4 regions of the Bradyrhizobium sp. 142 genome follow, and region 1 is predicted to be linked to each of the others. Evidence: predicted binding sites of a transcription regulator. Region 1 holds the regulator's gene; each other region holds the start of a gene.

What was found. The regulator LexA, encoded in region 1, represses DNA repair genes until DNA is damaged. The targets are predictions, from matches to a motif close to TGTTCNNNNTGTGTTCNG.
Region 2: a site for LexA is predicted at 4,413-4,430, ahead of dinB (DNA polymerase IV). Genes of this name have one in related genera too.
Region 3: a site for LexA is predicted at 3,367-3,384, ahead of recA (recombinase RecA). Genes of this name have one in related genera too.
Region 4: a site for LexA is predicted at 3,962-3,979, ahead of ruvC (crossover junction endodeoxyribonuclease RuvC). Genes of this name have one in related genera too.

The regions. Positions count from the first base shown of each region.
Region 1 covers NZ_JADPKQ010000118.1:39,947-47,656, reverse strand. Annotated here, with positions in the region: gene IVA82_RS12085 (GAF domain-containing protein) at 1-759, opposite strand, end outside; gene IVA82_RS12080 (hypothetical protein) at 980-1,414, opposite strand; gene lexA (transcriptional repressor LexA) at 1,981-2,682, opposite strand; gene glp (gephyrin-like molybdotransferase Glp) at 2,858-4,069, opposite strand; partial or broken gene IVA82_RS12065 (HAD family phosphatase) at 4,633-5,257, opposite strand; gene IVA82_RS12060 (alpha-hydroxy acid oxidase) at 5,272-6,399, opposite strand; gene IVA82_RS12055 (S41 family peptidase) at 6,705-7,710, shown strand, end outside.
Region 2 covers NZ_JADPKQ010000130.1:9,268-16,977, forward strand. Annotated here, with positions in the region: gene IVA82_RS13085 (DHA2 family efflux MFS transporter permease subunit) at 266-1,675, opposite strand; gene IVA82_RS13090 (hypothetical protein) at 1,850-2,158, shown strand; gene IVA82_RS13095 (RNA polymerase sigma factor) at 2,179-3,087, shown strand; gene dinB (DNA polymerase IV) at 3,125-4,372, opposite strand; gene IVA82_RS13105 (Gfo/Idh/MocA family oxidoreductase) at 4,557-5,732, opposite strand; gene IVA82_RS13110 (sugar phosphate isomerase/epimerase) at 5,747-6,802, opposite strand; partial or broken gene IVA82_RS13115 (aldehyde dehydrogenase family protein) at 6,969-7,204, opposite strand; gene IVA82_RS13120 (ABC transporter permease) at 7,271-7,710, opposite strand, start outside.
Region 3 covers NZ_JADPKQ010000466.1:18,179-25,888, forward strand. Annotated here, with positions in the region: gene IVA82_RS42520 (hypothetical protein) at 275-568, shown strand; gene IVA82_RS42525 (hypothetical protein) at 670-924, shown strand; gene IVA82_RS42530 (hypothetical protein) at 946-1,179, opposite strand; gene IVA82_RS42535 (hypothetical protein) at 1,357-1,545, opposite strand; gene IVA82_RS42540 (DUF2798 domain-containing protein) at 1,966-2,205, shown strand; gene IVA82_RS42545 (hypothetical protein) at 2,849-3,052, opposite strand; gene recA (recombinase RecA) at 3,477-4,565, shown strand; gene IVA82_RS42555 (hypothetical protein) at 4,925-5,530, shown strand; gene IVA82_RS42560 (hypothetical protein) at 5,542-5,898, shown strand; gene gcvP (aminomethyl-transferring glycine dehydrogenase) at 6,030-7,710, opposite strand, start outside.
Region 4 covers NZ_JADPKQ010000305.1:31,233-38,942, reverse strand. Annotated here, with positions in the region: gene IVA82_RS27455 (metallophosphoesterase) at 21-938, opposite strand; gene ruvB (Holliday junction branch migration DNA helicase RuvB) at 1,071-2,120, opposite strand; gene IVA82_RS27445 (hypothetical protein) at 2,117-2,647, opposite strand; gene ruvA (Holliday junction branch migration protein RuvA) at 2,644-3,261, opposite strand; gene ruvC (crossover junction endodeoxyribonuclease RuvC) at 3,404-3,931, opposite strand; gene IVA82_RS27430 (YebC/PmpR family DNA-binding transcriptional regulator) at 4,173-4,919, opposite strand; gene IVA82_RS27425 (methyl-accepting chemotaxis protein) at 5,130-6,878, shown strand; gene IVA82_RS27420 (methyl-accepting chemotaxis protein) at 7,063-7,710, shown strand, end outside.

The sequences.
Region 1 (7,710 bases):
GATGGATTTCGTCGCATAGAGCGCGGCAAGGTCGGTCTGCGCACTGCAATCGCCGGCCCGAAAGACCAGCGCCGAACGGGCCGCGTCCGGCACCCAGATCTCGAAGCGCCGCGCAATCGGCGTGGCCTGCGCGGAAAGGAATGTCAGGACCCAGGTGTGGTCGGCGCCGGTCCGGTAGGGCACGCCGACGCCCAGGTTGATTCCGACCTTGGCGGCGTCCTCCCAGCGCAGGAAGCTTTTGGCGTCGTGCAGGTCCTTGATGATCAGCGGTGCGCCCGCTTTCCAGGTGCGTCCGGGCAGGCCGAAGCCGCGTGGAAATTTGGTGTGGCGCGAGTTGAACTCGAACATGTCCGCGGCGCCATAATAGCCGTCGACGAGCCCCATCTCGTGGGAGACGTCCGGATCGTTGTGCCAGAGCTCGATCGCGCCGACATGCGCCTCGTCGTCGCCGCAGAACAGCACCATGACGGCTTGCAAAAATTCGCCGGCAAACACCGGCACCGCCACGCCGCAGGTCAGCCCCGCCGCGATGGCCTGATCGGTCCGCTTGAAATACGAGTTGGCGAATTTGGTGAGGATCACGGGGTGGCCGCTGGACCAGGCCTTGCCTGGTAGGCCCTCGTCATATCCGAAGCGCAAGTTTTCGCTTACGGCCCTGAACGCGCACAGGCCTTCGCTGTAGAGGCCGCCGCCGAATTCCAGCCGCATGCGCGTCTGGTCAGGCACCCAGAGTTCAACGACGCGAATGAAGGTCTTCATCGAGCGTGCCCGCCGCCTCAAGCTGCATCAGCATCGGCCATTTGGCCACGGAGCGGGCGTTCAAAATTCAGGCAGGGCGGCCCAAACTTCGTGCGACGTGTACGGGCGGCAGGAGCCGCCCATCTGAATTCGAGGGCCGCAAAACACTCCATCTCGCCGGCCTCGGCCGGCGATGGCAATTTCAATCCTGGCCTCGACCTTGCGGCCGGGGACGGCAGTGTCAGCCGATCGGCAAGCGGGTGACGGTCGGCTGCCTGTCGGCGATGATCTGCGGCTTGTGCTCGCGTTCGCCGACCGGCTGGCTCACCGGCAGCTGCAGCACGGTTGCGCGCTGGCCTTCGACGAGTTGCGTGACCAACACGTATTTGCCGTCGGGAAATTCGATCGCGTCGTGGTGGCGATCGGGAATGTGCGAATCGATCTTGCCGAACTTTCCGACGCGCGAGTTGACGGTACGCGTCCAGATCCAGCGATTGTCGTAGCGGACGTTGTCGGCGAAGGCGAGCTCCGTTCCCGGCAGCAGGCAGACCGCGACGGAGAGATCGGCTTCGGAGGCGAAGCCGCGCGTCGAGGTGCCGCGGAAGGTTGTCGTGACGATCGTCTCGCCGACTTCGGCCGGGCGCGTCGCGACGGCATGCAGGCTGTAGTCACACATCGGGTGCTCCTCATTCGAAGATAGCAACCCGCGCCTCTTCTGAGGCGCAGGCCTCTATCAGAGTGGAAAGTACATAAGCATCTGCTCGGTTGTAGGCAAATCTGCGGCTCGCCGCCGCAGGCTGCGATCACATTATCTTTCCCGAATCCAGTAGGAACAAAGCCTGCGTCCGTGCATTTTGCGCGGACTCGAACGTCAGCGGCCCGCTGGTGCAGACCAGCCGGAATACGGCCAATTCGGCTGCGACGTTTGTTCGACCGCGCTGTGGGCATTGCGGAATTGCGTGCTCACCGCTGTCTCCTTGCGGGCATGATGATGCGACTGTGCGGCGACGGCTTGCGAAGCGGCGCCCCGATCAAAGCGGTCATGAGCATACTCAGAATGATCTTGCGCATGGTTGTCTCCTCGGTCTCACAAGGCCGCGAAGCGATGACTGCTTCGTGCGGCGTGCCGAGGATGTAGCGCTGGAGGGGTGGCCGGATCATCTGTGCAGAACCAGAGAGACCATCCAGCCGGAGCGGACAATCCGTCCGCTCCAATGGGTATCGCGTGACCGTCGGGTACGCTCAGTATTTCCGGTACAGCCCGATCAGCTTGCCCTGAATCTTGACCCGGTTCGGCGGCAGGATGCGCACCTCATAAGCCGCGTTGGCGGGCTCGAGCGCGATCGAGGCGCCACGGCGGCGGAAGCGCTTCAGCGTTGCTTCCTCCTCGTCGATCAGCGCGACGACGATGTCGCCGGTATCGGCAGTCTCGTTGCGCTGGATCAGCGCCATGTCGCCGTCGAGGATGCCAGCCTCGACCATCGAATCGCCGCGCACTTCGAGCGCGTAATGTTCGCCTGAACCGAGCATGTCGGGCGGTACGCTGATTGTGTGGCTGCGGGTCTGCAACGCCTCGATCGGCGTACCGGCCGCGATGCGGCCCATCACCGGCACGGCAACGGGGCGTTCACCGTCGTCCGTAGACGCGCTGGAGCTCGCGCGCACCTTGCCGAGATTGCCTTCGATGACGCTCGGCGTGAAACCGCGGCGGGTGCCGGCGGCGGCCTGGAGCTCGGGCAGCTTGATCACCTCGATGGCACGGGCGCGGTTGGGCAGACGCCGGATGAAACCGCGCTCCTCGAGCGCGGTGATCAGGCGATGGATACCCGACTTCGAGCGCAGATCGAGCGCGTCCTTCATCTCGTCGAAAGAGGGCGGCACGCCGCTTTCCTTCAAACGTTCGCTGATGAACCGCAGAAGCTCGTATTGTTTGCGCGTTAACATCTCGACCAAATCCCCCGGTTGATGTCGTTCGATTCCGAGACGGCGAATTCAGCGGCGAGCCGCTAGATGCTCGAAACAAATCATGAACGGACACTATATGTTCGATATGTGTTCCGCAACTGCTTAATTTACCGTGAACGCGACAAAGTTATGGAAACGCGTGCGGTCGGCGCGTTCAAGCCGGCAGCCGCAGCACTTCGCAAGGCATGCCCGCCTCGGCCTTCGGCGCGAACGGCGCGCGCACGAGAAGTGCCTGCGCCGCAGCCAGATTCGCAAGCAGCGAAGAATCCTGATGGTTGACGGGAAGGGCGACCAGCGCTCCGTCCTCCCGCACCTCCAGATGCGCGCGAAGATAATCCTCGCGCGCATCGTTGGAACCGACATCGCGGCCGAGCACGGCGCGCTCGCGGCGGTGATGAATCACTGAGCCGCCAGACAGCGCGCGAATCAGCGGAACCAGGAACAGGAACGCGCAAACGTAGGATGACACGGGATTGCCGGGCAGGCCGATCACGCGCATCGCGCCGAGCCGTCCGTGCATCATCGGCTTGCCCGGCCGCATCGCGATCTTCCAGAAAGCCATGGAGATGCCCTCGGCCTCCAGCGCCGGCTTGACCAGGTCGTGGTCGCCGACAGATGCGCCGCCCGTCGTGATCAGGATGTCTGCGCCGCTGTCGCGGGCGCGGCGGATGCCGGAGGTGGTGGCGTCCAGGGTATCCGCGGCAATTCCAAGGTCGATGGTTTCAGCGCCTTCGCTGCGCGCTAGCGCGTGCAGGGCGAAGCCGTTGGAATAAACGATCTGTCCGGGGCCGGGTGCGGTTCCCGGCATCACCAGCTCGTCGCCGGTCGCGAGAATCGCAATCTTCGGACGGCGGCGGACCGGAAGGGAGGGCTGATTCATGCCGGCGGCGAGCGCCAGATCTCGTTCGGTAAGGCGGGTGCCCGTCCGCAGCAACACGTCGCCCTCGCGAAAATCGACGCCGGCGGGGCGGATGTGACGCCCCACGATTGCGGCTTCCTTGATCGTGATGCGCTTGCCATCCGCGCCCGTATCCTCCTGGATCACGACGGCATCAGCGCCATCGGGAACGACGCCGCCGGTGAAGATTCGCACCGCTTCGCCTGCCCCGACCGTTCCCGCAAACGGGCGGCCCGCGGCGACCTCGCCGATCAGGTGGAGTTCTGCATCGATCTTTGCCGCATCGGCTGTCCGCACGGCATATCCGTCCATCGCCGACATCGCCTGCGGCGGCTGCGTACGCCGCGCCGCGACGTCGCGCGCGAGCACGCGATGGAAGGCATCGGCGAGAGGGATCACCTCTTCGGCCAGAGGCTCTGTCCCCGCCAGCACCGCTGCGAGCGCGTCAGAAACCGGCATCAAGACCACGGGGAAAACTCCTGCAGGGCACGGTCGGACGAAGAACGGCGAAGTTCTAGCCGAGCGCGAGCGCAGAGGCAAAACGACGGCGAGGCAGGATGAATCATCGTGCCTGACTTTGCCCGGTAAGAGTAGCCGTCAGGTCCGGCGCGGCATGATCCAGACGACGAGAACGACGGGGACCAGCGTGGCCATGGCAAGGACGAGAACGACCAGAGCCACGGCCAGCATCGATCAACTCCCTGTAGGCCCGTTGGAACGGACGTCAGGAGCTTGGAGACCCTGATCCTTGTCGGGCAGCGGATCCGCCTGAGACTTCAGATCGGCGGCCTTACTGATCAGCTTGGCCGAGAGCTCCGAGTCCGAGGTGGTTCTGGCGAATTCAAGAAGGAGAGAGGCCTGCTTGGTAAGGTAGGTCTTGCCCAACACGATGATGTGTCCGTCCGTAGAAATACCGACGGACTCAATAGTCCGGAGGCGGGGCTTCCGTTCCCGGAACTCCGTATAAAATTGCGCAAAATGATTTGGTTCCTCATTTGGGACAATTTGGTTCCGGGGAACCGGGTTCCCGATCAGATCCCCAAGGCCCTGAGCGCCTCTCCGACGTCGCCGGGCGGACATGACGTGTACCGCGGTCAATCCGCGTGCCCGCGCTCCCTCGACGTTTTCGGCGAGATCATCGAAGAACACAATGCGCTTTGCCGGCACGCCGATCGCAGCCACGACATGGTCGAAGGCTTCGGCATCGGGTTTGCGCAGGCCGATGCTGGACGACAGGTAGACCTCGCGGAAATGGCCGAGCAGATCGGCATATTCCTTCGAGAAGTAGTCGACATGCGGACGGTTGGTGTTGGAGAAGGCGTAGAGCGGCATCTGCGTGGCCGCGCGCGGCAACAGCTCTGCGATATCGGGCATCTCTCCTGCGAAGATCGCGTTCCAGCCCTCCAGGAACTGTGCGTCCGAAATGCCGATTCCGAGCGAAGCGCGCAGCGAGGCGAAATACTCCGCATCGCTGATCCTGCCGACCTCGTGCAACCGGTAGGCCTCGTCACGCACATAGCGCGCGACGATGGCCTCCGGCTGGCAGCCGGCATGTCCAGCCCAGCAGGCGATCGCCTTGGAGAAATCGATGTCGAGCACGACGCGCCCGAGGTCGAACAGAAGCGCATCCGCGCTGCCGGGAGAGAGTGGGGTCATTGCATCCTTTCGGGTCAGTAGCGATACGGCTCGACGTCGAACAGCGGGAACGCGCCGAACACGCTCGGTGCATTGGTGGCGGCCGCCGGGTGCAGGCAGGACTTGTTGATCTCGGCGAACGAGGTGGCCCCCAACAGGCCGAGGCAGCGTAGCACCTCATCCTCCAGCAGCTCCAGCATCCGCGTCACGCCGGCTTCACCGGCTGCTGCAAGTGCCCAGCATTGCAGCCGGCCGATGCCGACGAGGTCGGCGCCCGCCGCGATCGCCTTGACAATGTCGGTGCCACGACAGAAGCCGCCGTCGACCATGATCCTGGCGCGGCCCTTCACGGCCTCGACGATTTCGGGCAGCACATGCATGGCGCCGCGGCCGTGATCGAGCTGGCGGCCGCCATGGTTGGAGACATAGATCCACTCGACGCCATGATCGACCGCGATCTGCGCGTCCTCGGCGGTCGCGATGCCCTTGAGGATCAGCGGAATCCTGAACTTGTCCTTGATCATCTTCACGGTCCGCCACTCCAGACCCTTCTGGAAGTCGCCGCCGGTGGCGCGCAGCCGGCTCTCGCGAACGTAACGCTTGGCGATGTCGCGTTCACGACGGCTGTAATGGGCGGTGTCGACGGTCAGGCAGAAGCCGGCGTAGCTGTGCTTCACGGCGCGGCTGACGACATCCGCGACGAAATCGTCGTCGCCGCGGACATAGAGCTGGAACAAGCGCAGCGCATCAGGCGCGGCTTCGGCGGTGTTCTCGAGGCCGGGCTCGGAGACCGAGCTCAGCATGTGCGCCGCGCCAAAGGCGCCGGCGCCGCGTGCCACGCTGGCGGCGCCTTGGGGATCGAAGATTTCGAGCGCGCCGACAGGGGCCAGCACCACCGGAAGGCGCAGCTTGCGGCCGAACTGCTCGACGGAGCCGTCGACGTTGCGGACGTCGCGCAGCACGCGCGGCCGGAAGGCGATCTCGTCCAGCGCCATGCGGTTGCGGCGCATCGTGGTTTCGGTCTCGGCGGCCCCGACGATATAGTCCCAGGCGTTCTGGTTGAGGTTGGAGCGCGCCTTTCGAATGAGTTCGTGCAGGTTCTGGAACAGCTCATTGCTGGCGCCGAGTTCGACGTTCCGTTGCGGCCGGATCCCTTCGTTCATTGTTGTCCTCCCGAGAATTTGAAGCCTTATGCCATCGCCTATCCCGTCCGGGGCTCCAAAACTATCCTAAAATCGCATGGCTGTGAGGCGTGGGCCGGCCGGCCAATTCCGGCGTGCAAGAGGCGGTCCTCGAACGTTGCCAAAAGTTTAGGTCGGGGCGAAGGGATTTTTGCGGCGTACCCGCCGGGCGGGCTCGCCGGCCTTGAAGAAACCGGAATGGTATTGTGAGAAACGGGCTGGATCGCCATTTGCATGGCGGCTCCCAAGCTCCAACAGAACCGCTAAGCAAAAAGGCCAGTCCACCCATGCGGAAAACCCTGCTGTTCCCACTGGGCGCGCTCACCGGCGCGTGTCTGACCCTCCTCGTATCCGGTCCGCATGGCGGACTCTGGGCGGCACGGGCGGCAGTGAGCGCGAACGACGCCTATTCACAGCTCAATTTGTTCGGTGAAGTGTTCGAGCGCGTGAAAGCGACCTATGTCGAGAAGCCCGACAATTCCAAGCTGATCGAAGGCGCGATTACGGGCATGGTGACCTCTCTCGATCCGCATTCGCGCTACATGAACGACAAGGCCTGGACCGAGATGCAGGAGACCACCTCCGGCGAATTCGGCGGGCTCGGCATCGAAGTCACCATGGAGGAGGGCCTGGTCAAGGTCGTTTCGCCGATCGACGACACGCCGGCGTCCAAGGCCGGCATCATGTCCGGCGACCTGATCAGCAAGATCGACGGCGACGCCGTGCAGGGCATGACGCTCGAGCAGGCCGTCAACAAGATGAAGGGGCCGGTCGATACCAAGACCAAGCTCACCATCGTGCGCAAGGGCGCCGATGCCCCGCTCGACATCGCGATCACGCGCGAGATCATCCATGTGCGCCCGGTGCGCTTTCACGTCGAGAACGGCGACATCGGCTATATCCGCGTCACCTCGTTCAACGAGCAGACCACCGACGGTCTGAAGAAGGCGATCGCGGCGATCGCCAAGGAGGTCCCGCCGGAGAAGCTCGCGGGCTACGTGATGGATCTGCGCAACAATCCGGGCGGACTGCTCGACCAGGCGGTGTCGGTGTCGAGTGCGTTCCTGCAGCGTGGCGAGGTCGTGTCGACGCGCGGCCGCAATCCGGAAGAGACGCAGCGCTTCACCGCGCATGGCGGCGATCTCGCCAAGGGCAAGCCGCTGATCGTGCTGGTCAACGGCGGCTCGGCCTCGGCCTCCGAAATCGTGGCCGGCGCGCTGCACGACCACAAGCGTGCGACGCTGATCGGCACGCGCTCGTTCGGCAAGGGCTCGGTGCAGACGATTATTCCGC
Region 2 (7,710 bases), on a different contig from region 1:
TCCTGCAACCGACGTCCAACCAGATCCAATCAAGCGAGGGTGTCACCCACAAATGACAAAACAGAAGGCCGCCCTTTCCTCCCTGCCCCTCGACCGATGATCCCGCCGCAGGTTCAATCGTGGACCTGCAACCACCAATACCGACGTTCGCTGATCATGGCCGTCCGAAGCGGCCGTCACCTGTGTCCCGAACGAAGTGTCCAACTTCTCAGTCATTGAAACTGCTCGACGTCGTGGGCGCCATTTCGTTTTGTTCACGCTCGTTTCACCCTATTCTTTGCGGCGCCGAGGCGGTGGACACCAATTCTCGAGCGGGCAGCAAAAGGCCGATCCACGCGCCGGCCAGCGACAGCAGCGCCGCCAAAGTCATCGCTGCCCCAAAACCATCGGCGAAATGCGCCGGGCTATCCATTGCACCATTCGCCGCGAACGTGGCAACCAGCGCAGCAATCCCGAACATACCGCCGAGAAACCGGCCCATATTGAAGATACCGGAGGCCTTTGCCATCTCAGGCAACGAGACCGAGCTCAGGATGGCGCTTTGCGCTGCCGGCATTGCCATGGATACGCCCACGCCAGCAACCACCAGCGGAACGACGAGCGCGCCGTAGCTGGCATCGGGCGAGGCGATCAAGGCGATCCAGCCGAGCCCGATGGCCTGCATGATGAGTCCCGTCACCACCAAGGGCCGCTCGCCGAATTTGCCGACCACCGCGCCCGCTATTGGGGCGGTCACAAACAGGGTCGCGGTCCATGGCAACAGGCGCAGCCCGCCGCCGAAAGCGCCGAAATGCAGGGTCACTTGCAGGAACTGCGGCAGCAAAAATAGCACCCCATACATCGCGGCATAAAACAGGAGGCTCAGCGCGAGCGCCGCGGAGAACGGCCGTGACGCAAATAGCCGTAACGGCACCATCGGCGCGGCGGCGCGCGACTCCCAGATCAGGAACGCGGCCGCGAAGGCGAGACCAGCGACAATCGCACCTACGACTTCCGCGCTGGTCCAGCCGACGGTGTTGCCGCGCATGAGGCTCCAGACCCAGGCCAGTGACGCAATCGCGACCAGCGCCAACCCGATGATGTCGAGTGTTGCGGCCGGTCCAAAGCTTTCGCGCAAACGCGCCCGTACCAACGTGGCTGCGATCGCGCCAATCGGCAGGTTGATCCAGAAGATGGAGCGCCAGCCAAGTTGTTCAGTGAACAGGCCACCCATCGCAGGCCCGACGATCAATGCAAAGCCGGTAATCCCGGAAAAGATGCCGAGCGCTTTTGCACGCTCCTCGCGCCCGAACGTACCGCTCAGGATCGCCATCGCAAGCGGCATCACCAGGGCCGCCCCGGTGCCCTGCACTGCACGCGCCGCGATCAACCACTCGACCGTCTGTGCCAGCGCGCAAGCGGCGGAAGCGAGTGTAAACAGCACGATGCCACCAGCGAACATCCTGCGCCGGCCGAACCGGTCGCCGAGCGCGGCCCCGGACAGCAGTGACACGGCGAATGCGAGATTGTAGGCATTGACGGTCCATTGCAGCGTCTCGACCGTGCTTGAGAACTCGGTGCGGATATCTGCGAACGCCGTCGTAAGTACCAAGGCATCCAACGCTATCATGAACGAGGCGAGTGAGGTCAGAGCGAAGACCCAGGTCTTCCCCGCGGGTTTGGAAGCGTCTTGCATCTCGTAAACTCCATCCTGACGCCCGAACGGCGCCGTCGCACGGAGGACGAAGCAAAAGGGCCCCAGGATGCGGCCTCAAAAAGAATTGTCCGGACCGCATCCTTTGGGCCAGGACAGACGTCCTACGTGGTTGAGAAGCCGCAGTGGTGCTGCGGCCGAGGCGAGGAGGCAACCATGAGAAGAACAGTGATCCGCTACAAGACCAGACCCGAAATGGCCGACAAGAATGCCGAGTTGGTCGAGGCGGTGTTTGCCGAGCTGAAGACGGCGCAACCAGATGGCGTGCATTACTTGACGCTGCGACTCGAGGACAACAGCTTCATCCACATTGTCGAAACAACCGTCGAGGACGACTCGTCACCGATCCCGAAGCTTGCGGCCTTTCAGGCGTTTCAGAGCGGGCTACGCGACCGCTGCGCCGAGCCGCCGACCCGTAATAGTGCTATCGTCGTCGGCAACTATCGCATACTGGCGGAGCCATAGGGCTTGGTGATGGAGGCATCATGAATTCAGCTCAGGAAGTCGCAGCACACGACATTCCGGCGGTCCTGCTAACCATGCGACCGCGGCTGCACCGCTATTGCGCGCGCATGGTCGGATCCGCCATCGACGGGGAAGACGTGTTGCAGGACGCACTGATGAAGGCTGTGGAGGCGGCCTCCACGGCCGGCCCGATCCGCAATCCGGAGGCCTGGCTGTTCCGGATCGCCCACAACACGGCGCTCGATTTCCTGCGCCGTCGCAACCGGCAGGAGGCACTGCATTCGCTTCAGGAGGTGGACATGATCGTCGACGAGATCGATACCGTCGCAAGCCGCCAAATCGCCGCGACCAGCCTGCGCACATTCATGCGCCTGCCGGTTGGCCAACGCGCAAGCGTCATCCTGATGGACGTGCTCGGCTGCTCGCTTCAAGAGATTTGCGATGTCATGGACTGGAGACTGCCCGCAGTAAAGGGCGCGTTGCATCGCGGGCGCGCGAGGCTGCGCGAACTTGCTGAGGAACCCGACGATGCGCCGCGTCCGCGTCTATCGGCAGCCGACCGCGCGCGGCTTGCCAACTATGTCGACCATTTCAATGCGCGGGATTTCGATGCGATCCGCACCATGATTGCCGAGGACGTCAAGCTCGATCTGGTGAACAAGTCCCGGCTGGATGGCAAAGCCGAGGTGTCCCGCTACTTCGGCAACTACGCCAAGATCAATGATTGGCACCTCGTACCCGGCCTCGTCGAGGGCCGTCCGGCCATCTTGGTGCTCGATCCCATGGCGCCCCTAGGCGCAAAGCCGAAATACTTCATTCTGCTCGGCTGGTCGGCGGGCAAAGTCGTTAGGATCCGGGACTTCAGGCATGCCGCGTACGTCGCCGATGAGGCTGATGTCCAAGTTGACCAGGACAACATCAGGCGATAGCAGCCCAACCGGGCAGACTGCAAGCTTCCCATGACCATCACAAGTCCTTTTCGGCGAGCTTGCGAAACTCGTCAGGAACCGAACGCGAGATGCCCAGCGCCACGGAGCCATATCCGATCGCATCCCATCCAAAACGATCGCGGATCTTATCGACGGCACGGTCGGCCGCCCAACGCGCCAGGCCTATTTTGCTGCCGGGGCGGCGCGGTTCATCTCGAAGCCCAAGCGGAAGCTCCAGCTCGAGATCCCAGTCCTCCTCGAGATGCGAGACGGAGATCGCGAGGAGCGAAATGGTCTTCTCGTCAGGGTGATCTGCAAGGACGGCACGCACCAGGTCCTCGGCGAGTTCGGCAAGGATCATGGTCGCCGCGATAGGCGCGGCGAGCGTTACCGAGCGCGTAGCTGAGTTCAGGCCGGCGAAGCGAACGCGGACCGTCACGGTTCGGCCCGGCCTGCCCTTGGCCCGGAGCCGGGTGCCGATTCGATCTGCAAGATGAAGCAGGGTTGGTCGAAACACCCGCTCTTCGGCAGGCTTCCTGCCGATCGCCGATTGTGCTCCCGCCGATCGGGCGCGGCGGTGAGCCTTGACCTCGCGTGGATCGCGATTCCACGCCAGCGCTGCAAGCTTCTCTCCTGCCGCAGGACCGAGTAGCCCCTCAAGCGAGCCTCCCGGTGTCTTCGCCAAGTCTCCGATTGTGAGCACGCCGATCTCGGCGAGCCGGGCTTTTGTGACCGGGCCCACTCCCCACATCAGCTCGACCGGCAGATCGTGAAGGAATTGCAACTCACTGTCAGGATCGACGACCACCAGCCCATCGGGCTTGGCCACTTGCGAGGCAATCTTTGCAAGATGCTTGGTGCGAGCCACGCCGACCGAAATCGGCAGGCCGAGTTCAGCCCGGACGCGTTGGCGGATTGTCCTCGCAATTTCGTCGGGTGGACCGAACAGATGGGTACAACCAGCAACGTCGGCGAAGGCCTCGTCGATTGAAATCCGCTCCACCATAGGCGTGAAATCGCCGATCAGCTTGATGGCGGCGTCGCCCAGCCGCTGATATTCCTTGAAATGCCCGCTCACAAATGTGAGTTGCGGACAGAGCTCGCGCGCTCGCCGTCCCGGCATCCCTCCGCGAACTCCGAACGCCTTAGCCTCGTAGGACGCGGCAAGTACAACTCCGCCGCCGACGGCGATGGCTTTGCCGCGCAACGCAGGATCAAGCAGCTGCTCTACCGAAGCATAAAAGGCGTCCAGGTCCGCATGGAGGATGGTGGCTGTCGTCGCCATCCGACCGTTCGTCCGTCACGTTTCGAGGAAACTCTTTTGATGGAACATAATGAGAACATCAGCAGTGAGTGTCAAGCCGGCCTGCGAACCTGTCGGACTGAAGCATGGCCGGCCGTCAAACGCGTCGTAAGACGCGACCGGCACCGCTATGGAGACAGAACCAGCTCAACAGAAGCATCGGCATCTACGTCATTCGAACCCAGGCGCCATTGCTTGCAGACGAATTCACCGCGGCGTCGATGAACTTCACGCCGGCGAGGCCATCCTCGACGGTCGGGAAAATCACCGCCGGATCCGGTGCTTTGCCGGCCTGTGCCGCACGAATGGCGCGCGCTGCCTCAGCATAGATCGTTGCAAAACCCTCAAGATATCCTTCGGGGTGGCCCGATGGCACGCGGGTGACGCGGCCCGCCTCGACCAAGGCCCCGGCACCGCCGCGGGTCAGGAGCTGCTTGGGCTGCCCGTAACGCGTGAACCAGAGATAGTTCGGATTTTCTTGCGCCCATTCGAGCCCACCCTTGGTCCCATAGACGCGCAGCGTCAGGCCGTTCTCATTGCCGACCGCGACCTGGCTCGCCCAAAGCATGCCTTTGGCACCGCCCTTCCACTTGAGGAGAATCTGGACATCGTCATCGAGGCGCCGGCCGCCGACGAAGGTCGAAAGTTGCGCGAGCAGTTCCTCAAGCTCGAGACCTGTGACGAAGCAGGCGAGATTGTAGGCGTGGGTGCCGATATCGCCAATGCAACCGCCAGCACCGGAACGGATCGGGTCCGTGCGCCACGCGGCCTGCTTATGGCCGCTTGCTTCCAACCGCTCGGTCAACCAATCCTGCAGATATTCAGCCTGAACGAGCCGGATCTCGCCGAGATCACCGTTCGCCACCATGGCGCGAGCCTGTCGGACCATGGGATAGCCCGTGTAGTTGTGCGTCACGACGAAGACCTTGCCCGTCTTCCTGACCAGTTCAACCAGTTCCTCCGCCTCGGCGAGGCTCGTCGTGAGCGGTTTGTCGCAGATGACGTGGATGCCGGCTTCAAGGAACGCCCTGGCGACCGGGGCGTGCAGGTGATTGGGGGTCACGATCGAGACCGCCTCGATGCCGTCAGAGCGCGCGGCCTCCGCCTTCGCCATCTCTTCGAAAGAGGTATAGGCGCGGTCGTCGGCGATACCGAGCTCCCGCGCCGAGGCTTTTGCTCGGGCCGGATCCGACGCCAACGCACCGGCCGTCAGCACAAACTGGTCGTCGATACGCGCGGCAATACGATGGACGGCGCCGATAAAGGCCCCTTGACCGCCGCCGACCATGCCCAGCCGGATACGAGCATGACCGCCGCCCCCGCTGCTTGCCTCAATAACCATTTGTTGCTCCTCGCTCAGGAGATGCCGAGCATCTTGCGGTTCATCTGGTCGTCTGCGCCGGAGCCCGCGAAATCGTCGAACGGCTTCTCGGTCACCCGAATGATGTGCCTTTTTATGAATTCGGCGCCCTCGCGCGCGCCCTGCTCAGGATGCTTGAGCGCGCATTCCCATTCCAGCACCGCCCAGCTGTCGTAGTCGTACTGCGTGAGCTTCGAGAAGATCGCGCCGAAATCGATCTGTCCATCGCCTAGCGAGCGAAAGCGGCCGGCGCGGTCGACCCAGCTCTGGAACCCGCCATAGACGCCTTGGCGGCCCGTCGGGTTGAACTCGGCATCCTTGACGTGGAAGGCTTTGATGCGCTCGTGGTAGATGTCGATGTAGTCCAGATAGTCGAGCTGCTGCAGCACGAAGTGCGACGGGTCATAGAGCAGGTTCGCGCGCTTGTGACCCTTGACCCGATCGAGAAACATCTCATAGGAGACGCCGTCGTGAAGGTCCTCGCCGGGGTGGATCTCATAGGCAAGATCGACACCGTGCTCGTCCGCATAGTCGAGGATCGGCCGCCATCGGCTGGCGAGCTCGTCGAAGGCGGCCTCGATGAGGCCGGCTGGACGCTGCGGCCAGGGATAGACATAGGGCCAGGCCAACGCGCCGGAGAAGGTCGCCTGCGCCGTGAGCCCGAGGCGCCCTGAGGCGCGAATTGCGCGCTTGACCTGGTCGACGGCCCACTCGGTGCGTCCCTTGGGATTGCCGCGCACCTCCGGCACGGCGAAGCCGTCGAATGCTGCGTCATAGGCCGGATGTACGGCGACGAGCTGGCCCTGAAGATGGGTCGAGAGTTCGGTGATGGAAAGGCGATGTTCGGCTGCTATCCCTTTCACTTCATCGGCATAGTCCTGGGACTCCGAGGCCTTGTTGAGGTCGAAGAGTCGCCCGTCCCAGCTCGGGATCTGAATCCCCTCATAGCCAAGCGAGGCAGCCCATTCGCAGATCGCGTCGAACGAGTTGAACGGCGCCGCATCGGCCGTGAACTGAGCGAGGAATATCGCCGGTCCCTTGATCATCTTCATCTCGTGCTTCCTTCTCCCTGGATGCTCCAGCAGCACGTGCCTGCCGAGCGCGATATCTCAGCAAAACGAAATGTCGTCATCAAGACCGCGCGCGGTCCGCTTCATCGCCTCTGGTAGCGCGATGTCGGCAGCCTGATTTCGAAAGGGTTGTCCTGGAGATGACGTTCTATCGATAAAATCCGAGAACGGCCTTGGTCTCGAGATATTCCTCCATACCCTCAGGGCCTGCCGTTACCGGAACGCTTGTATCCGCCGAAAGGTGCGTTCGGGTCCCAGTCAGGATAGTTGAGATGGACCGGACCGGACCAGATGCTTGGCGACCGCCCGCACCGGATCCATGTCCCTGCCCTGCACATGGGCGCCGAGGCCGTAGACAGTATCGTTGGCGATCTCGATCGCCTTCACGGGCAGGATGCCATTTACATCGTCGCGATCAATAATTGCGTCTCCCGCAAGCGCCAGGGTGCCTTACGAATTCCTCCGCAGTCGTGCGCTTGCGAGCAGCACCAGCATGAAGGAGGCCGCCGTCATCAGGGTCGAGATCGCGGCGATGGTTGGGTCGATCTCGTCGCGCAACGCAGTGAACATGCGCTTGGTCAGCGGCTGATACTGGCCGCCTGAGATGAACAGGGCGACAATGGTCTCGTCCATCGCCGAGATGAAGGCGAAGATGCCGCCGGCGACGACGCTGGACTTGATCTGCGGCAGCGTCACCGCGAAGAAGCTGCGCAGACGGTTCATGCCGAGGCTGCGTGCCACCATCTCCTGCGCCGCATCGAAACTCTGCAAGCCCGCCAGCACGGAAATGATGACGTAAGGCAGGCCCAGCATCACATTGGCAAGCACGAGGCCGGGCAGGGTCGCGACCAGACCAACCTTGGCATAAACGAAGAAGATGCCGACCGCGG
Region 3 (7,710 bases), on a different contig from region 1:
GCCTGACTTCGCCCTCTATGATGCCGCGCTTGGGAATGGGGTGGACGATGTTGCGTCGATGTGTCCTGGTCGTTTGTCTGGCCGCGCTCGGCCTTGTGCTGAACGGGTGCACCAAATGCGGCCCGATCTGGGACGACTGGCTGAATGCGCCGAAATCGTGCAGATCGGACCGGCTCTAGCGGCCCCGAGCGACCCCAAGGTCGCGACCGGGGTTGAACAGGGACGACAGGGCGCGGGGCGATCCGCCCTTCTATGGATGATCAAGGAGCGAATGATGAAGCTTTTCCGTATGGCTGCGGTGCTTGCCGTGCTGGCCGGACCGGCCTATGCGCAAATGCCCAATATCAACCTGCTGCAGGATGGTCCGAGCAAGACCCCGGAGGAGAAGGCGGCCGAGGCCGAACGTGAAAAGGCCTACAAGGAAACGCTGAAGAAGATTCCGGACACCAAGGCGTCCAACGATCCCTGGGGCGGCATGCGCTCCGATCCGCCAAAGCAGCCGGCGCCGAAGGCATCGGCTGCAACCGGTGCGCCCAAGAAGACCAAGACCGGCACAGCCGCTAACTGAACGATCACGGGCGGAGGCGGCTTGCGCCTCCACTCGGGACTCCTGTTCGGCCCGCCTGCTTCCTACATTCCCGAGAGAGTGTTGCGTTGAGGAGGCATCACATGGCCGATCTGCCGCGGGATCTCGCCAAGCGGATGGCGCGCCAGCGCAAGGCGGGCGGTAAGCCAGCCGAACAGAGCGGCGACGGCTATTTGCGTGAAACCTTCACCTTGCCCCGCCCGGCGGCGCGCGCAAGAGCGCAGGCCTTCTTCGCCCGCTACCCCAAGGCTGGTTATATGAGCGAAGTCGAACACTGGCGCGAATTGCCTGGCGGCGAGATCGAATTCACCATGCGGCGGCTTCCCAGCGCCGACTAGGCCAGGCTCGGAGACAAAGACCTACTCGAAGGTCTCGGCGACGATACGGATCCGGAACACGGGCTCTTTGGCTTCGTCGAGCAGCTCCATATGCCACTCCGAGTTTTCCTGGAGCTTGCGGGAGATGCCCGCGGCCATGTCGGCGCAGACGCTGGTCATCTCCTTCCAGGCCGAATCGCGATCGGCAAATTCCGTCGCATGCTCGGCACAACCGGAATAGCGGCCGTTCCGGATTCGAAAGAAATAATGCGGCATGGCTGGCACCGGTCGCGTAATGGCCTGCCCCCAAGCCACGAGGCGTTCAATCCAATCCCAAATGGCCGGCAGATCAATTCCGGGCGTCTACGGAATGGCCGCCCATGGCGGCTGCCTGCGAGCCCAAGCAAGCCACGCCGCGCTAAAAATCGACCTGAAAGCCGCCGGTCCGCCGGTTCAGGCGGTTTTCCGTGCCAGCGCTTTCAACTCCCGATCGATGCGCAACTGCACCCGCCGGATCGCCAACAGGTCGATCTTGGTCTCGGTCTTGCCGCTCTTGACCTGGTCGCCGATGCAGAACTGCCACTGCCAGACACCCGGAATCGCCGTTTTGGCAACGGTGAAGTCGATGCCCCTGTGATTCATGGTCACCTCCACGATTCATCTTTCCATGACCGGAAACATGTTGGGCATCACATATTCCGCCGACAAGTGAAATCTTCCGGTAAGCCTAGGATAATTCACGAAAATCTCGAAAATACGCGCGGCTCGCAACAAACGAAATCGGATTCCGAAAGACGCGGGAGCGGAAAGCTTGCGGCGCGCCTGGAGCCGTCGTCGCCAGCGGCCAAGTCCCTGCCGACGCGTTCCACCGCAACTCGGGCAGATGGCCCAGGAACTCTGTTCATGGTCGGAGAACCACGGACAGGTTCGGTGGGTGAATCGCTAAAACCGCGGTTCCCATCGCGCAGAGGGAATGACCGCAAGCCGGTGACCAAGCCGCCCTCCTGCGATCCACGGCACATGCCTTGCTTGCCAGATAGGCGAAGGCAACATGGGCGCATCATGCTCGGCATTCCCCGTCGCTACAGTCATTTCGTCTTCGGCGTCATCCAGTCCGGCCTGACCTCGCTGATCGCGGCGGGGATTGCCAGCTTTCCGGCGCAAAGCGCGATGCTCTTCGTTCAACATTGGACAATCTCGTGGCTGGTTGCATGGGCGGCGATGCTGCCCATCGTGCTGCTGGCGGCGCCCGCGATCCGCGCGTTCGCGCTGCGGCTGACGCGGGAAGAGGGGACCGGCTGAGCAGGTTGCGGAAACGAAAAAACCCCGCTTGGGGAGAGCCAAGCGGGGCGAGAGGTTGTTGGAGGCTGAGGTGCTGGGCTTGCAACACCATAAGCCGGACCATCGTAGCTGGCGCAGCTTACGACAGCCTGACAAGCACGCCGACCGAACCACAGAGAGCGGTGCGCGCGTCGACCGAGTATGGCGCCGCGTGGGTGAAGGAAGGGAGCTTTTTGAGGCGCTCCAACGTCCCAATTCGAACACCCGATTGCACAACTTACGACACACCCGTCGGCGAAATTCCGTCCGTTCGGCGAAGCCATGGGGGAAACGTGGTGCGCCGACAACGGGGTGGCATCATGGATAATGTAGAGCGGTCATTCGCCGCCGCGACGGCGGCTGGCTTCGTGGTGCTGGTGATCGGCATCGTGCTGTTGGCGCTGATCTAGACCGGCACGACGAACAGCGACGATGCGGCCCCGAGCGCGGATCCGCGCGAGCAGGTTTGGTCGCCGCCAGGGTTCAAAAATATCGAAACAACCCCATGCAAAGCTGCGGCCGGTTTCGGCCCCCGCGGTTGGCGACGAATGGGTATTAGGTACTTGGTCCGCAGTCGCGGTCTTCGAACGGGGGAAGACCAACCGAGGCAGCCCGTGAGCCCGGTCTATGGCTTGGGCGGCTGCAACCCGGGTGAGGTCAGCCACTCGGCGATATGAGCCGTGGTCTCGTCCTGCCTGGCCTTGCGGAGGAGGGTTTCCCGCAGGGAGCCGGGGGGCAGCTTCCAGGCTTCCTGTCTCAGCCGTTCGGCTTCTTCGGCCAAGCGTTCTTCGAGGGGGGAACTCTGTTTGAACCGGCGACGATGCGTCATGGCTAGCCTGTGGATGCGGATCAACCGTAGGAATTGAAACCTCGATCCTATTATGCCCGCGTGCGCCGCTTGGTTCCAAAACACATCGAACTGGAACAAGCCAAAATTCAACTTGGGCACGGCTCTCTCCGGCCACGTTGTGCCGGAGGCGAGCGGTCTAGCCGAACAAGACACTGCCCAGATCGGTGACGATCAAGCGGACGTCATCAGCGCGAAAGCGGCCACTGGAAAGATGCAGGTCCAAAACCAACCTAGGCCACTTTGAAATTCAACTTAGGCCACCGAAGTCGGAAGCAGGCCGGCGCGCCCCATAAAAGAACATATTGCGAACCAAGAACAAATGGGGTACATTGTTTTTATCGCCGGCCCGCCCCACCCACCGTTTGTCCCTCTAGCGAATCCTCGCCATAAGGAGCACGACCCAATGTCCACCACTGCCCTGCGTATCGTCGAAGGATCTTCCATGGACAAGAGTAAAGCTCTGGCCGCTGCGCTCTCCCAGATCGAGCGTCAGTTCGGCAAGGGCTCGGTGATGAAGCTCGGCAAGAACGACCGGTCGATGGATGTCGAGGCGGTGTCCTCCGGATCGCTCGGGCTCGACATCGCGCTCGGCATCGGCGGGTTGCCGAAGGGACGCGTCGTGGAAATCTACGGGCCGGAATCGTCGGGCAAGACCACGCTGGCGCTGCACACGGTGGCGGAAGCGCAGAAGAAGGGCGGCATCTGCGCCTTCATCGACGCCGAGCACGCGCTCGACCCGGTCTATGCGCGCAAGCTCGGTGTCAACATCGACGAGCTCCTGATCTCCCAGCCCGACACCGGCGAGCAGGCGCTGGAAATCTGCGACACGCTGGTGCGCTCCGGTGCGGTCGACGTGCTGGTGATCGATTCGGTCGCGGCGCTGGTGCCGAAGGCCGAGCTCGAGGGCGAGATGGGCGATGCGCTGCCGGGCCTCCAGGCCCGCCTGATGAGCCAGGCGCTGCGCAAGCTGACGGCCTCGATCAACAAATCGAACACCATGGTGATCTTCATCAACCAGATCCGCATGAAGATCGGTGTGATGTACGGCTCGCCGGAAACCACGACCGGCGGCAACGCGCTGAAATTCTATGCCTCCGTCCGCCTCGACATCCGCCGCATCGGCGCGATCAAGGAGCGCGACGAGGTGGTCGGCAACACCACGCGCGTCAAGGTGGTGAAGAACAAGCTGGCGCCGCCGTTCAAGCAGGTCGAATTCGACATCATGTACGGCGAGGGCGTCTCCAAGATGGGCGAGATCCTCGATCTCGGCGTCAAGGCCGGCATCGTCGAAAAGTCCGGCGCCTGGTTCTCCTATGACAGCCAGCGTCTCGGCCAGGGCCGCGAGAATTCGAAAGCGTTCCTGAAGGCCAATCCGGACATCACCGCCAAGATCGAGACCGCGATCCGTCAGAACTCCGGCCTGATCGCCGAGCAGATTCTGGCCGGCACCCCCGAGCGCGACGCCGACGGCGACGAGCCGGCTGACGAGTAAGCCTTAACAGTAGAGTTTTCGCGAGGAGCGGGCGCTGAGGACGTTGAGTTGCCGACGTCTTCGGCGCCTGTTTCGTTTTGGGCGGCTCTTGGCTCAGATACATTCACTGGTTGCATCTTGGGGCCGGGGCGGGGCCTAGGCTTCGGTTGCTGATATTTTGCATCAGTTCATGAGTTGATGGGTGGTCATGCTTATTGTTCAAACGCAACACGCCAAACGCACGCGCAGATATTCCATCCTGATGATGATCGTCCTGCAAGGGCTCGGATCGATCGCCAGAATTGGCGCAATTCTCTCGCTACGCTGGGATTCTCTTCCGAAGAAAAAGTAAGGGCGTTCAGAGGACGGCCATGTCACATTTGATCCTGGCGACGAATGATCGAGCGCCACTTCAATTGCAGCCAACACGTTTAGCGAACCTCACTCTCGGCTTTTCTCTGCGCTTCGTTTGCGACAGTCTGCCCTCCGCGGAGCATCTTCTCATGGGGCTGGAGCCGCGTTCGGCGAAGCACTGCAATCCCGGCGATCACTGGCTTGATGACGCTCCCCGGTGCTCGTTGAATGGTTTCGGCACACGAGATGTCAGCCTTTTCGAGCTCTGCGCGAAGTTCGACTCGATCGAAGTGTGGGTCGATCCGCAAGCAAACGATCAGCTCGTGCTTGTCTGGCTGCTTGACCTGCTTCGCCCCTACAAGGAGATCACGACGAAGCTGAGCCTGATGCATACGGATGATGCGGTTGCGAACTACCGCGCGGAATCCGTGGCAAAATGGAAGCTGCCGGCCTTCAAAGTCACGGACAATCACCTGGCACTAGCGAGCCGCACTTGGCAGGCCTGGTGCGCGCCGACGCCCGGGCCCCGTCTCGATCTCTTGATGAAGGATCTGGCGCTCTTTCCTCGACTGCGGCCGGCCCTATCGCTCCGCTCGAGGAGCTACCTGACGTGTCAACAGGCCTTGGCGTGAGCGAAATGGCCATGCTGGACTACATCGAAGACGGCTGCACCGACCCTCAGGTGGCGCGCGCGGCAGCGCGGCATCGAGAAATGTTCAATGAGAGCGAGGCCGGCGAATTGATGGACGATTTGGCCCAGTGCCCAGCGCCGCTGATTTTCGGACTGGGCGAGCCGCCGTTTGAAAAGGACGAAACGGCTCGTTATCACCGCTACAGCAAGAGCCAGGTCGCTTTGACTGAGCTTGGGCGAGCGGTTGTCGCCGGCGAGGACGATTTCGCCCGCCACAACCCGATGCGTCGCTGGTGGGGCGGCACCGAACTGACCAACGAGCGGCTGTGGCGCTGGGATGCGCAAAGCCGTTCGTTGGTGGCGCCTTGAGGCAGGACGGTAGATGGGTTAGCGCAGCGTAACCCACCAGCTCTCTCTCCAATGCCGACGGATCAGCCGGTGGGCTCACGCCCAGCGAACTGCGCTTCGGCAGCCGCGGGCTAATCCACCCTACTAATCGATTACTCCGCCGCCTCGGCGTAATCGCTCACCGGCGGGCACGAGCACACCAGATTGCGGTCGCCATAGACGTTGTCGACGCGTCCCACCGGCGACCAGTATTTGTCAGTGCGCGAGGTGCCCGCGGGGAAGCAGCCCTCAGTGCGGGTGTAGGCGCGATTCCAATCGTCATCGGCGATGTCGTGCACGGTGTGCGGGGCGTGGCGCAGCGGCGAGGCCTCGATCTTGAACCGGCCGGCTTCGATCTCGGCGATTTCCTTGCGGATCGCGATCATGGCATCGCAGAAGCGATCGAGCTCGGCCTTGGATTCCGACTCGGTCGGCTCGATCATCAGTGTGCCCGGCACCGGAAAGCTCATGGTGGGAGCGTGGAAGCCGTAGTCGATCAGCCGCTTTGCGATGTCGTCGACGGTGACGCCGGACGTGTTCTTCAGCGCGCGTGGGTCGACGATGCATTCATGCGCGACCCGGCCCTTCTCGTTCTTGTAGAGCACCGGGAAGTGCGCATCGAGCCGTGCCGCGACATAGTTGGCGTTGAGAATCGCGATCTCGGTGGCGCGCTTCAATCCTTCGCCGCCCATCATCAGGATGTAGATGTAGGAGATGGTGAGGATCGAGGCCGAGCCGAACGGCGCGGCGGAGACCGGGCCGACTGGCACATCAACCTTTGTCGCCGGATGACCTGGCAGGAACGGGGCGAGATGCGCCCGCACGCCGATCGGGCCCATGCCGGGGCCGCCGCCGCCGTGCGGGATGCAGAAGGTCTTGTGCAAATTGAGATGGCTGACATCGGCGCCGTAGTCGCCGGGCCTGGAGAGACCGACTTGCGCGTTGAGGTTCGCGCCGTCGAGATAGACCTGGCCGCCATGGCCGTGGACGATGTCGCAGATCTCGCGAATGTGCTCCTCGAACACGCCGTGGGTCGAGGGATAGGTGATCATGACAGCGGCGAGATCGTTGGAGTGTTTCTCCGCCTTGGCGCGGAGATCATTGACGTCGACGTCGCCGTTCTTCTCGCAGGCGACCACCACCACGTCCATGCCGACCATCGCGGCGGAGGCCGGGTTGGTGCCGTGGGCGGAGGAGGGGATCAGGCAGATCTTGCGATGCGCCTCGCCGCGCGCGGCGTGATGGCCGCGGATCGCAAGCAGGCCGGCATATTCGCCCTGCGCGCCGGAGTTCGGCTGCAGCGAGATCGCGTCATAGCCAGTGATGTCGCACAGCCATTTTTCCAGCCGCGTGAACAGCGCGTGATAGCCCCTGGCCTGCTCGCGCGGTGCGAAGGGGTGCAATGAGCCGAATTCCGGCCAGGTCAGCGGCATCATCTCGGTGGTCGCGTTCAGCTTCATGGTGCAGGACCCGAGCGGAATCATCGCACGGTCGAGCGCGAGGTCGCGGTCCGAGAGTTTGCGCATGTAGCGCAGCATCTCGGTCTCCGAGCGATGCGCGTGGAACACCGGATGGGTGAGAAAGGAGGTCGCGCGCTTCAGCGCGTCCGGCAGCGCCTCGCGCGTGATCGCGTCGATCTCGGCATACGCAAGCTTGCCGCCGAACGCGCGCCACACCGCTTCGACAGTCGCTGGCGTCGTGGTCTCGTCCAGCGCGATGCGCAAGGCGCCATCGCCAAGGCCGAAATTGATCTTTTCGGCGGTCGCGCGCGCGACGATCTCGTCGCGCTTGGCG
Region 4 (7,710 bases), on a different contig from region 1:
CACAATCCGACACGGCGATACTACGCGACCACCGCCCCCCGCCCCAGCGTCACCTCGACGATCTCGGGCGGCACGCCGACGCGGACCGGGATGATGCTGCAACCGAGGCCGCCGGAGATGATGACGTCGCATTTCAGCCGGAAATGGCCATAGGCAAGCCGGAGGCCGTGCTGCGGCGAAACGGCCGGCGACCAGCCGAGCAGGCGGACCTGGCCGCCATGGGTGTGGCCGGACAGTTGCAGCGCGACGCGCGCGGGCACGCGTGGCGCGATGTTGGGCTCATGCGCGAGCAGGATCACCGGCGCGTCGTCGGTAATCTTTGCCAGCGTGGCGGTGAGATCGTCGGCGCCGAAGCGCCCCGTGCTCCGGAAGCGCCGCGCCGGCAGAAAGGCGAGCTGATCGCCGAGGCCGGCGAGCCAGAACGGGCGGCCGTCCTTGGTAAGACGCACGGCGTCGTTCTCGTAGACGGGAATGCCGGCTGCCTCCAGAGCACGATGTGCGATCGTCGTCCCGTGCCCTGTCTGCTGCACGGTTCTGTCGTCCCAATAGTCGTGATTGCCCATGACAGCATGGACTCCGAGCGGCGCCTTGAGGCCGGCCAGCATTCTGGCCCATTCGTTGGACGGAATGATGCGCGTGACCTGGTGTAGACCGGCGACATAGTCGCCGAGCAGCACGATGAGGTCGGCGTTCAGCGCGTTGGTGCGGTCGACGATCGCCTCGATCCGCTCCAGCGGCATCCAGGGATCGCAGGCATGGATGTCGGCGATCACGGCGATCTTCAGCGGAAAGTCCCCGGGCCACTGCCGCGGGGTCGGGTGATAGCGGGTGACGCGAAGCCGCAGCACCGGCTCGACGCCGACGCCATAGGCAGCGGTTGAGATGCCGAGGGCGGACAGACCGCCGATGGAACGGATGAGATGACGGCGCGTGATCATGGCGGCTCGATTGTGATGCACCTTGCGTGATGCGGCCCGATTGGAGCGAAATTGGGGTGGCACTTGTGCAGATCGCCTGCACGAGGATTACCGGAAATTCATGACGACCCGGGCAATCGGCATTTGCGCAGATCAGTCGTCGCTCTCGTCCGTGCCGAACAGGCCGAACTGCGCCGCATCGCGCGAGGGCTCGCTGATCCCGAGATGACGGAAGGCGTGCGAGGTGAGCAAGCGGCCGCGCGGGGTGCGCTGGAGATAGCCGCACTGGATTAGATAGGGCTCGATGATGTCCTCGATCGCATCGCGCGGCTCGGACAGCGCAGCAGCCATCGTCTCGACGCCGACCGGGCCGCCGCCATAGTTCTGCGCGATGGTCGTGAGGTAGCGGCGGTCCATGGCATCGAGGCCGGCGGCGTCGACCTCGAGCGCGCTCAGCGCGTGGTCCGCGATCTTGCGATCGATCGAGGCGGCATCGGCGGCTGAGGCAAAATCACGCACGCGCCGCAGCAGGCGGCCGGCGATGCGCGGCGTGCCGCGAGCGCGGCGCGCGATCTCGTTGGCGCCGTCGGCGCTCATGCCGACATTGATCACGCGCGCGCCGCGAGTGACGATGCTTTCCAGCTCGTCGATCGTATAGAAGTTGAGCCGGACCGGAATGCCGAAGCGATCGCGTAATGGATTGGTCAGAAGACCGGCGCGCGTGGTGGCGCCGACGAGGGTGAATTTCGACAGTTCGATCTTGACCGAGCGCGCCGCCGGGCCCTCGCCGATGATGAGATCAAGCTGAAAATCCTCCATCGCGGGATAGAGCACCTCTTCCACCGCCGGGCTGAGCCGATGGATCTCGTCGATGAAGAGCACGTCGCGCTCTTCCAGGTTGGTCAGCAGCGCGGCGAGATCGCCGGCCTTGGCGATCACCGGGCCGGAGGTGGCGCGAAAGCCGACGCCGAGCTCCTTGGCGACGATCTGCGCCAGCGTGGTTTTGCCGAGGCCGGGTGGACCGACGAACAGCACGTGATCCAGCGCCTCGCCGCGCTTGCGCGCCGCCTCGATGAAGATCGAGAGGTTCTTGCGCGCCTGCTGCTGGCCGACGAAATCGGACAGCGACTGCGGCCGCAGCGCAGTGTCGCCGACATCATCGCTGCGGCGCTCGGGCGTGACGATGCGTGGGGGTGTGGTCATGCGGGCAGGATAACACGATGCAGCGGTTTCGCGAGCCACCAGCACAGGCTAGCCGGAATGACGGCGAGGATGGCAAGCATCGCCGAAAGCTTAAGCGCCTCAGGCGCGGAACGGACACTCGGCAAGATCACCGCGGAGGTTTCGGAGGGCACAATGAACACGCCCAACGCGACGAAGCCGGCCGCGGCCACGGCCGCGGCGAGCCACGCCATCCAGATCATGTTGAGATCGGCGTAGACCACAGCCAGCGCGAATATCAAGCCGGCGATGACTGCAGGAAGGAAGGAGGCAAGAACCGTGGCGATGGCCAGCAGCACGACCGCGATCGAAAGCAGAGCGCGCAGCGCCTCCAGATCGAGGAGCGCAAGAAACATCTGCAGCATCGCGGCACCGAGCGCTGTCACCGTCACCGAAACCAGCGCGGCGGTTGTCAGCGGCCCCACAACGGAGAAAATCACGACGATACCGGCCACGCGCGAAAGGCGACGAAACAGGGCGGCGACGGGATTGGCGTGGGCCGCGATCACTTTGACAGCTCCTTCAGGCCCAGCCGAATGAGCTGCGCCGTCTCGGCGCTCTCGCCGGCACTGCGCGCGGCCGATGCAATCGCCGCTGCCGCCTGCGGCTGGCCATAGCCGAGATTGACCAGCGCGGAGATTGCATCCGCGACGGGCCGCGGGGCGCGCTGGTCGTCGACAGCGCCGGCAAGATGCACCACCGCCGGATCGACATTGGCGAAGGCCGGCGCCTTGTCCTTCAATTCGGTGACGATGCGCTCCGCAACCTTGGGACCGACGCCAGGCGTGCGCGCCACCGCGGCCTTGTCGCGCAGCGCAATCGCATTGGCGAGGTCGGACGGCGACAGGGTGCCGAGCACGGCCAGCGCGACCTTGGCGCCGACGCCTTGCACGGTCTGAAGCAAGCGAAACCATTCGCGCTCCTGGTCGGTGCGGAAGCCGAACAGCTTGATCTGATCCTCGCGGACGTAAGTCTCGATCGACAGCACTGCGGCTTCGCCCGGCGCCGGCAGATGTTGCAGCGTGCGCGCCGAGCAATGCACCTGGTAGCCGACGCCGCCGACGTCGAGGAGCACATAATCCTCGCCGTAGGAATCGATCAGGCCCTTGAGCTTGCCGATCATATTGATTCCCCGGCGGCGGCAGGCAAGTCTCGCTGGTCATGGCCGGGCTTGTCCCGGCCATCCACGCTTTTGACATCGGCAAGAAAGCACGTGGATGCCCGGCACAAGGCCGGGCATGACGACGGTGATGCGTGGCGAACAATCATATTCCCACCACCTTCAGCCGCAGCGCCGTGCTCTGGCGATGATGAGCGTGGGTGATGGCGACGGCCAGCGCGTCGGCGGCGTCCGCTGACGGCGGCTCGGCCTTCGGCAACAAAATCTTCAGCATCATCGCGATCTGCTGCTTGTCGGCGTGGCCGGCGCCGACCACCGTCTTCTTGACTTGGTTCGGCGCGTATTCGGCGACACTGATGCCGAACATGGCGGGCGCCAGCATGGCCACCCCGCGGGCTTGGCCGAGCTTGAGCGTCGCAACCCCGTCCTTGTTGACGAAGGTCTGCTCGACCGCGGCTTCCACCGGCTTGTGGGCGGAGAGAACGGCCGCAAGGCCCTCATGAATCGCGAGCAGGCGGCTTGCCAGCGGCAGGTCGTCCGGCGGTTCCACCGAACCGCAGGCGACATAGATCAGGCGATTGCCCTCGGACTCGATCATGCCCCAGCCGGTGCGGCGCAGGCCAGGGTCGATGCCGATGATGCGAACGGGGACGCGAATCGGGAGCGCGGTCATGGACCAGTGATAGCGGCTGGCCGGAAGGAGCGAAACAGAAACAGAACGGAAGTAACAGAGGAAAGAGGGCTCCGGTGCCAGAGTCCGCGCTGCAAGCCACAACACACGCCGTCATACCCCGCGAAAGCGGGGTATCCAGTACGCCGCAGCTTGTCCGTACCCCATCACAGTCTCTGAAATATTGGGTCGCCCGGTCAAGCCGGACGATGACAGCGGAGATTGCGCGGCTATCTGACGGGCCCTACCCGCCTATCTTCGCCATCAGCGCGTCGGAGACCTCGAAATTGGCGTAGACGTGCTGGACGTCGTCGTGCTCATTGAGCAGGTCCATCAGCTTGAGCAGCTTCTCGCCGGTGTCGTCATCGACGGCGATCGTGTTCTGCGGCTTCCAGATCAGCGCGGCCTTGCGCGGCTCGCCGAATTTGGCTTCCAGCGCCTTGGCGACGTCGCGATAGCTTTCGGTCGAGGCGTAGATCTCGTGGCCGCTCTCGCCGGAGACGACATCGTCGGCGCCGGCCTCGATCGCCGCATCCAGCACCGCATCGTCGGAGGCGACGCTGCGCTCATATTCGATGATGCCGGTGCGATCGAACATGAAGGACACCGAGCCGGTTTCGCCGAGATTGCCACCGGACTTGGTGAAGAAGGAGCGGATGTCGGAGGCGGCGCGGTTGCGGTTGTCGGTCAGGGCCTCGACGATGACGGCGACGCCGCCGGGGCCATAGCCTTCGTAGCGAATCTCGTCATAGTTCTCGCTCTCATTGCCGAGCGCCTTCTTGACGGCGCGCTCGATATTGTCCTTCGGCATGTTCTCTTGGCGCGCCGCGGTGATCGCCGCACGCAGGCGCGGATTCATGTTGGGATCGGGCGTCCCGAGCTTGGCCGCAACGGTGATTTCCCGCGCCAGCTTGCCGAACAGCTTCGACTTCTGGGCATCCTGCCGCCCCTTGCGGTGCATGATGTTCTTGAATTGGGAATGTCCGGCCATGCGTGGTCTCTTGGTCTCTTACGGGAAGCGTCCGCCAGCGAGAGTGGGAAGCGCGGCCTTATAGGCTGCCAACCCGCCGGAATGAAAGGGTCTCTCATACTTTAAGGTAATAGCGTAGTGGCTCGTGTCCAGATGTCAGGCATCGTTAACCCTGACTTCATTTCGGCTTGCGAAAATAGCGTCCGCCCGTCCCCCGACAAGAGAGACCTGATGGCATTCGGACTGTTTCGGAAACGTCTGCCGGATTTGGCCGCGCCTATGGCAGCCCCGCCGGCTGCGCAGCCGGCCGCCAATTCCGAGCCTGCGCCAGCCGCCGAGGGCGATTCGGCCAGGGAAATCCTCGAACTGTTGGAACTCGAGCTGGGAGGGATGATTCGCCAGCTCGAGCGTGCCGCCAATTCGGTGGCCGGCGGCGCGGAGGCGACCGCGGCGACGCTTGCCGATATCCGCCAGCGCACCGACGCACTGACCGGCCGGACCAATTTCGCGCAATCGAACGCCTCTACCTTCGCCCAGGCCGCCGACAAGTTCACCCAATCCGCGCACGGGATCGGCGCGCAGGTCCGCGAGGCCGGCAAGCTCGCCGACCAGGCCAGCGCCGCTGCGCAGGAGGCGCGCGCCAATGTCGACCGGCTGCGCGAGTCGTCGGCGGCGATCGGCAATGTCGTCAACCTGATCGCGCAGATCGCACGGCAGACGACGCTGCTCGCGCTCAACTCGACCATCGAGGCGGCGCGCGCCGGCACTGCTGGAAAGGGCTTTGCAGTCGTCGCCACCGAGGTCAAGGCGCTCGCGGTACAGACCCAGGGCGCAACGGAAGAGATCACGAAGAAGATCGACGCGCTCCAGCGCGACGCCGCCGGCTCTGCGGACGCAGTGCACCGCATCTCGCAGGCGATCGAGGCGATCCGCCCGGTGTTCGACACCGTCAACGGCGCGGTTGCCGAGCAGAATGCGACCACCGGCGAGGTTTCCAGCAACGCCGCCAGCGCGTCGCAGTTCATCATCTCGGTCGGCGAGAGCGCGGCGGAGATCGATGCCGCGACCAAGGCCGCCTGGACCCACGGCGAGAACGTCGCCAGTGCCGGGAAGGCCGTCACGACTTTCGCGCAGAAGCTGAAATCGCGGTGCGCGATCCTGCTCAGGCAGAGCGAGCACGACGATCGCCGCAAGACCGAGCGACTGCCCTGCCATCTCAAACTCGAAACCGCGCGCGGAATCTTGCCGGTCTACGAGATCTCAATGGATGGCGTGCTGATCGGCGGCGCGGACGCAGGCCGTCTCGCAGCGCAGGCGATCATCGACGGCAGCCTCGAGGATGTCGGGGCCTGCCGGCTGCGCGTGGTCGAGCAGACCAAGGCCGGCGCCCGCACGCTATTCGTCAGCCCCAATGCCGAACTGAGCGAGAAGATCGAGGACAAGCTCTGGTCGATCCACGAGGAGAACACAGAGTACGTCACCCGTGCCATGGAGGCGGGCACCGCGCTGACCAGGATCTTCGAACACGCGGTTGCGCGTGGCGAGGTCAAGATCGACGACCTCTTCGACACCGATTACGTCGAAATCGCCGGCACGAATCCGCAGCAGTACCGCACCAAATATCTGGACTGGGCCGACCGCGCGCTGCCGCCGTTCCAAGAGGCATTTTTGGCGAAGGAGCCGCGCATGGCGTTCTGCGCCATGGTCGACCGCAACGGCTTCCTGCCGGTGCACAACAAGATCTATTCGCATCCGCAGCGGCCGGGCGATGCCGCCTGGAATACGGCCAACAGCCGCAACCGGCGGATTTTCAACGATCCGGCGGGGTTGGCGGCGGCGCACAACCTGCGCTCGTATCTGGTACAGAGCTATGCGCGCGACATGGGCTACGGGAACACGGTCATGATGCGCGAGATCGACGTTCCGATCCGCGTGCAGGGCCGGCACTGGGGCGGATTCAGGACGGCCTACAAGCTCTAGCGCAAGTTTCGAAGAGGCGAGCCGCAGCTTTCGCGCGAACAAGGACCTGAAGCGCGATGATATTTCTTCGCGCTCGAGTGCACGTTCAGGCAAGACGCCAGGCGCGAATCATCCTTTAGAGTCGGAATTGGAATGGGAATGCGCGGAGGGCCGGCGAACGGCTCTGACTGGAGGAAGCCCAAACATGTCCGTCGCGCAGCTTGCAGTATTGGACACCGGATCGAACCGGACACTGGCCGAGCGCCTCATCGACCAGCTTGCCGACCGCATCGGCGGCCTCGGCGTGGAGCTTGCCGACATCGCCGGCAACGTCCAGGAGGTCGCAAGCCGTGTTGCGAACCAGTCTGAACGATTCCATCACCTCCAGAAGACGGCCGAGAGGATGGTCTCGGCCAACCACGACATCGCCAATGCATCGCAGGCGGTGCAATCGACCACCTCGGCTGCGGTCGGCGAGATCGCCCAGTCACGCAACGCCGTCGACACGGCGGTCAGCCATATCGCGGAGCTCGTCGCGGCCGTCGGCCGGATCGAGGCGCGGCTCAGCGCGGTCGGCTCCGCGCTGGCTCAGGTCGCCAAGGTTTCCGGCTCGATCGAGGCCATTGCCAAGCAAACCAACCTGCTCGCGCTCAACGCAACGATCGAGGCGGCGCGCGCCGGCGATGCCGGCCGCGGCTTCGCCGTGGTCGCAAGCGAAGTGAAGAACCTCGCAGAGGCCACCCGCCAGGCGACGCACCAGATCTCCGACACCGTGCGCGATCTCGACGGCCAGATCGAAGGCCTGATCGGCGAGAGCAGCGACGCCTCGCTGCGTGCCAAGACCGCGGGTGAA